DNA from 2 places in the Shewanella khirikhana genome. Region 2 is predicted to be linked to the other one. Evidence: predicted binding sites of a transcription regulator. Region 2 holds the regulator's gene; the other holds the start of a gene.

Region 1 (3,412 bases), 350 kb from region 2:
CCAATCAGGGATTCGGTCAACACCTGTTTTGGCGTACCTTTGGCAATCAGCCGGCCGTGATCCAGCAGTAACAGCTCATCACACAGGGCACTGGCAAGGTTTAAGTCGTGAATGGTGCAAAGCACAAACACATCGAGCCGTTTCAAAAGCTCCAGCACTTCAATTTGATAGCGCACATCCAAATGGCTGGTTGGTTCATCGAGGATGAGAATCGTCGGCCGCTGCACCAGCGCCCTGGCAATCAGCGCCCGCTGCTTTTCGCCGCCGGACAACTTGCCAAAGGGCTGCTTGCCGTAACCTTCAAGACCAACCTTGGCAAGCGCTTCGGCCACAGCCTTCTTGTCAGCGGCGCTGTCGGCGCCTAGCCAGCCCTTGTGGGGGATCAGCCCCATGGCGACCACGGTTTCGGTGGCAAGATCAAAAAGCGGCGGCAACTCCTGGGGCACCACGGCCACCAGCCGGGCAAAGGCCTTGCGGGAAAAGGCATCGATGTCCTGACCATTAATCACAATGGTGCCGCTGTCGGGGCGGATAAAGCGGTATAAACAGCGCAGCAGCGACGACTTGCCCGCACCATTGGGGCCAATCACGCCGTACATGCCACGGCCGTTCAGGGTAAAGCTGAGCGAATCCAGCAGCGCCCGGCCGTTCACCTGCCAGCACAGCTCATTCACCGTGATGGCGGTGTTCATAACAGAAGATCTCCCACGGTATCGCCCGGGGGAGCAAAATTGATAGGCATAAAACTCCTCCGGATAACCCGTCCGGATGCATAGGTTAAGTTGCGACAGATAAAGGCAGGTATCCTGACTCGAAGCACGGCTATTAACCCATAGCACACTCGCTTCACACAGTTGCGGGCACAGTCCGGGCTGGCACCAACAGGCACTCCCCGGTTCCCTTTTCACGTCGGGTTGGCTTAGCCCCCGACACCTTTACCCAATAATGTTCAAATTTGTGGCGACCACACGGCCACTAAACTGCAGATTATCCGCGCTTTAGCGCACAAGTTCCATATCCTGCCAGATAAGCTGCCCCTGCCAACCCTGTGCAGTGGCAAACCAACGGGTTCGGACACAGGCGCCATGGGGAATATCAAGGCGGTTATAAAAACCGGCGACTCTGTTCGCCCCAAGCAGGGAGGCCATCATGCAGCGGATCACGCCGCCGTGGGTCACCAGCCACAGCCGCTCGCCATCCCGTGCAGCCAAGAGTATTTGCGTAATGGCATCATCAACCCGCGCCTCGAAGGCCTGCATGGTTTCACCATTGGGGGGCAGCTGGTTGCTCGCATTCTGGCCCCATGGGTCCTGCCACCAGGCTTCCATGGGTTCGTGCTGCCACAGCTCATTAAGACTGCGGCCATCCCAGTCGCCAAAGTCCATCTCGGCAAGGCGGGGCTGCAATTGCACCGCTTGCCCCAAAGGCTGTGCCATCGCCTCGGCCAGCTCACGGCAACGACGCAGTGGCGAACTTAAAATGGCATGGGGCGCAGGCATGTTGGCGGCGCGCCCGGCAATGGCTTCAATCGCTGCTGCGCTGGGTTTACTGTCGGTTTTGCCCCGCAGCACGCCCTCATCTTCGCAGTTGCCGTGGCGCCAAAATATCAGCTCACAGGAAATCATACTGACGCTCGCCTCTGGTTGTTTATCCGCACTCTTTATCCGCGCTGTTTATCCGTGCTGTTTTTCTGCGCTGTTTTTATGCGCCGTGGCCTGCTTGCCCGTTACTTGCTCCGGGGCGGACTTTTCGCGTATTATGGACGTCTATACGTATAAATGTCCAAATCAAATTTCTGCCCCGGCCAAAGGCTGCGCAGAAATCCAGCGCAGCAGCCTCGCCACAGCCTGTTTCAGGTCGTAAACTGGCTTTTGGCTCCACCGGCACTGCCGTTTAAGCAGCCAAAGCCCCACGGGGCGGCGCATTCAGGACTGAACCTTTTTGTACTTTGCAGGTGTTTTTATGGCAACTCCAGTGTTATCCCAGGCGACCAAGGCGCTTGCCCACAGCCGTCAACAGCGACTGAACGAGGATCTCTCCAAACGCATTCTTATCCTCGACGGCGCCATGGGAACCATGATCCAGGGCCACAAACTGGAAGAAGAACACTATCGCGGCAGCCGCTTCGCCAACTGGCACCGCGACGTAAAAGGCAATAACGACCTCTTGGTGCTCACCCAGCCTGAGATAATCAAGGGCATCCACCGCGAGTATCTGCTGGCCGGTGCCGACATTATCGAAACCAACACCTTTAACGCCACCACGGTCGCCATGGCCGACTATGAGATGGAGGCGCTCTCGGCCGAAATTAACCTTGTTGGTGCCCGCATCGCCCGCGAAGTGGCCGATGAAGTGGAAGCCCAAACCGGCATCCCCCGCTATGTGGCCGGGGTACTTGGCCCGACCAACCGCACCTGCTCCATCAGCCCGGATGTGAATGACCCGGGTTACCGTAATATCCATTTCGATGATCTGGTGGCTGCCTACCGCGAGTCCACCGCCACCCTGATTGAAGGCGGCGCCGATATCATCATGGTGGAAACCATTTTCGATACCCTGAACGCCAAGGCGGCGCTGTTCGCCATCGAATCGATTTTTGATGAAGTTGGTCTGCGCCTGCCGGTGATGATTTCCGGCACCATTACCGATGCCTCCGGCCGCACCCTTACCGGCCAGACCACCGAAGCCTTTTATAACTCGCTGCGCCATATCAAACCCATCAGCATGGGGCTTAACTGTGCGCTGGGGCCAAAAGAGCTGCGCCCTTATGTAGAGGAACTTTCCCGCATCAGCGAATCTTATGTGTCGGCCCACCCCAATGCGGGTCTGCCGAACGAGTTCGGCGGCTACGATGAAACGCCCGAAGAAATGGCCGACATCATAGTGCAGTGGGCCATCGAAGGCATGCTCAACATAGTCGGCGGCTGCTGCGGCACCACCCCGGATCATATCCGCGTTATCCGCGAGGCCGTTGGAAAACACGCCCCCCGCAAACTGCCGGATATTCCGGTCGCCTGCCGTCTGGCCGGGCTTGAACCCCTTACCATCAGTGCAGATAGCCTGTTTGTAAACGTGGGTGAGCGCACCAACGTCACAGGCTCAGCCAAGTTTTTGAAGCTGATTAAAGAAGGCCAATACGAGACCGCGCTGGATGTGGCCCGGGATCAGGTGGAAAACGGCGCCCAGATCATCGATATCAACATGGATGAGGGCATGCTGGACGGCGAAGAGGTGATGACCACCTTCCTCAATCTGGTCGCCTCCGAGCCCGAGATCAGCAAGGTACCCATCATGATTGACTCCTCCAAGTGGGAAGTCATAGAGGCGGGCCTTAAGTGCGTGCAGGGCAAGTGCATCGTAAACTCCATTTCCCTTAAAGAAGGCGAAGACAAGTTTATCGAGCAGGCCACTT
Region 2 (3,412 bases):
TTTGTCGGCCTTGAAGGCACCAAATACTGGCGTTTTGGCGGAGAATGGCAAGCGCTCGACTGGCTGTCGCTGAGGCTTGGTTATCGCCAGGATCTGAATGATATGACTGCCGATATTTACTCGGTGGGCACAGGTTTTCAGATTGGCGAAGGCTTCAAGCTCGACCTCACCGGGATGTGGGGCGACAATGACACCGTCGGCGCCGTATTGCAGAGCTCATATCACTTTTAACGGCCAACTGTGTGACGGCACCTAAGTTCAGAGCTCGGCCAGGGACTTCAGTGTCAGCAGCAGGGCGCTGAGACTACATAAAACCAGGGTTGCGACTCTGGTTTTTTGTTTATCGACTCTGCCAAGCAGTTTACCAGCAACCCAATAACCGGCAACGACCGCGGGCAACAGGGTAACGGACCACCAAAGCTGAGCTTCGGTTACCAGCCCGGCAAAGGCCAGAATACTCAAGGCAATCAGCGAGCTGAAAATGAAAAAGGCGGACAGGGCCGCACGGAACTTGCCGGGGTCTTTGCCTGCCAGCAGTATTGCCATCGGTGGCCCGCCAATGGCGGCGATGGTACCAAACACGCCGGAGACAGTGCCGGCAACAAACAGGGTCACGCGGTTAATGGGCGCGCTCAGGCGCAGCAGGCTCAGGGCTACCGCCAAAAATACGATAGTGGCGATGGCGAGGCCAAGTACCGGTGTGGGCGCGGCAAGCAGCAATGCTGCGCCAAAAAGTCCGCCGGGGATCCGCCCCAGCAGCGCATATTGCAGCCCGGAAAACTCAAGGGCGCTGCGCTCTCTCAGTAAGGTGAGCAGGGCAATGGAGAAGCCCATCAGAATCACAGGCACTGGCACCAGTTCGGGCTCGACCAGATACAGCAGCGGGCTTGCCACCACGGCAAGACCAAAACCAATCAGGCTTTGGATTAGCGCACCACTGAAAATAATTAACAGCGCCAGCACCAGAGTGAGAGGATCGGACAACATTTACCAGCTCCTGAAACGACACAAGGACCCGGCGGGGTCCTTGTGCTAGTGTGGAAGGGAGGCTTACTCCATGTCTTCCCATTCGATGCCCATCTCATCCATCAGCTTTTTGGCCTCGGAAGGAATAGAGTCGGGCTTATCCTTGGACAGATCATCGTCGTTTGGCAGTGGCTGGCCGGTATAGGCGTGGAGGAAAGCCTCACACAGGAGCTCACTGTTGGTGGCATGACGAAGGTTGTTAACCTGGCGGCGGGTGCGCTCGTCTGTCAGGATTTTCAACACTTTCAAAGGAATGGAAACGGTGATCTTTTTCACCTGCTCATTCTTTTTGCCGTGCTCAGCGTAAGGGCTGATGTATTCGCCATTCCATTCAGTCATTGACTCACCTGTTAAATCCAAATTTCGCAGCAGATTTTAAACCCTTACGAAATACAGTCAAATTATTGCTGCGAAAACGCACCAAACATCAGTAGATTTCCTGATGTTTGGACGTCTAAACGTCTCGATGCCTATTGACGATTGGCGTCCGCTTGAGTTAATTTAGACGTCCAGACATCTTTATTTCCGTCGTCGACTATCCGGAGGAACACAGAATGACACAGCGCAAAGCAGCCACCATCGCGGTGCGTCAGGGCATCGAGAGCGACACCCAGCATGGCGCCGTGGTTCCTCCCATTTATCTGTCGACCAATTATTCCTTCGATGGCCACAAGAATCCGCGCAAGTTCGACTACAGCCGCTCGGGTAATCCGACCCGCTGTATTCTGGGCGAAGCCCTGGCTGAACTTGAACAAGGCGCGACCGGCGTTGTGACCTGTACCGGCATGGCCGCCATTACCTTGGTGACCAGCCTTCTGGGGCCGGATGATCTCTTGGTTGTGCCCCACGATTGTTACGGTGGCAGCTATCGTCTGTTCACCAATCTCGCCAACAAAGGCGCCTTCAAGCTGGCGGTTGTAGATCAGACCGATGAGGCTGCATTGGCGGCCGCCATTGCCCAAAAGCCTCGGATGGTATGGCTTGAAACCCCATCCAACCCACTGCTGCGGGTCGTGGATATTCAGGCCATCAGCGATGCCAGCCACGAGGTGGGCGCCCTGGTGGTGGTGGACAACACCTTCTTGTCGCCGATTTTGCAGCAGCCGTTGCTGCTCGGTGCTGACATAGTTATTCACTCCACTACCAAGTACATCAATGGTCACAGCGATGTGGTTGGCGGCGCCGTGATTGCCAAGGACGCCGAGCTGGGCGAGACCCTGCACTGGTGGTCCAACACCCTGGGGCTGACCGGCAGCGCCTTCGACAGCTACCTGACCCTGCGCGGCATTCGCACCCTGGGTGTGCGGGTACGTGAGCATCAGTCCAATGCCCAGCGCATTGTTGAAGTGCTGAAAAACAGCCCGCAGGTGAGCAAGGTCTACTACCCGGGGCTTGCCGACCACCCTGGCCATGAAATTGCCGCAAGACAGCAAAAAGGCTTTGGCGCTATGCTGAGTTTTGAGCTGGTGGGCGGCGAAAAAGAAGTGGTGGCGTTCCTTGAATCGCTGCAACACTTCAGCGTGGCAGAAAGCCTGGGCGGAGTGGAATCCCTGATTGCCGTACCCGCAACCATGACCCACAGAGCCATGGTGCCAGAGGCCCGCGCCGAGGCCGGAATTAAAGACACCCTGCTGCGCCTGTCGGTGGGGATTGAAGATGCAGAAGATTTAGTGGCCGACATCAAGGCCGCCCTGGCTGCCGTAGCAGCCTGTTAAATAGGAGTCAGTGATGGCGCGTTGTCATTTGCATAAGTTTGGTGGCTCCAGTCTGGCCGATGCTGACTGTTACCGCCGCGTGGCCCATATCCTGCTGACCCAGGGGCACAGCGACGATCTGGTGGTGGTGTCTGCCGCCGGTAAAACCACCAACTTTTTGTATAAGCTGCTTTCGCTGCGCGATGCCAAAGAGCTGTGGCAGGAAGAATTGCAGGTGCTGATAAGCTATCAGCAGACCCTGATTGAACAGCTGCTCAGCGCCGAGCAGGCCCGCCATCTGCGTGAGCGCCTGTCTACCGATAAGGCGCAGTTGGTCAGCCTCTTGTCGCTGGAAACCCTCAACGATTATCAAACCAGCCATGTGGTTAGTTTTGGCGAGCGTTGGTCAGCCAGGCTGATGGCAGCGCTGTTGCGTGAGTCCGGAGTGGCAGCAAGCCATGTGGATGCCTGCAGCATTCTGGTAGCCGATGAAGGTGCTGTGCCCAATATCCGCGAGCAGGAATCCCGCGAAAAAGTGGCAGCTATGCTCGCCGAACATGAAAATGAACGCATTGTTATCACAGGCTTTATTTGTGCAAATCCTGCCGGTGAAACCCTGCTGCTTGGCCGCAACGGTTCAGACTTTTCTGCAACCCTGATTGCCAGCCTCGCCGATATCGACCGGGTGACTA

The links. Region 2 encodes MetJ, which represses methionine synthesis genes. Its sites were predicted from a motif close to TAGACGTCTAGACGTCTA; they were not measured.
Region 1: the regulator MetJ is predicted to act here: its motif matches at 1,760-1,777, upstream of metH (methionine synthase).

The regions. Positions count from the first base shown of each region.
Region 1 covers NZ_CP020373.1:342,791-346,202, reverse strand. Annotated here, with positions in the region: gene STH12_RS01390 (ABC transporter ATP-binding protein) at 1-692, opposite strand, end outside; cobalamin riboswitch at 780-952, opposite strand; gene STH12_RS01385 (histidine phosphatase family protein) at 999-1,625, opposite strand; gene metH (methionine synthase) at 1,963-3,412, shown strand, end outside.
Region 2 covers NZ_CP020373.1:4,800,414-4,803,825, forward strand. Annotated here, with positions in the region: gene STH12_RS21025 (conjugal transfer protein TraF) at 1-231, shown strand, start outside; gene STH12_RS21030 (sulfite exporter TauE/SafE family protein) at 259-987, opposite strand; gene metJ (met regulon transcriptional regulator MetJ) at 1,051-1,365, opposite strand; gene metB (cystathionine gamma-synthase) at 1,581-2,741, shown strand; gene STH12_RS21045 (bifunctional aspartate kinase/homoserine dehydrogenase II) at 2,755-3,412, shown strand, end outside.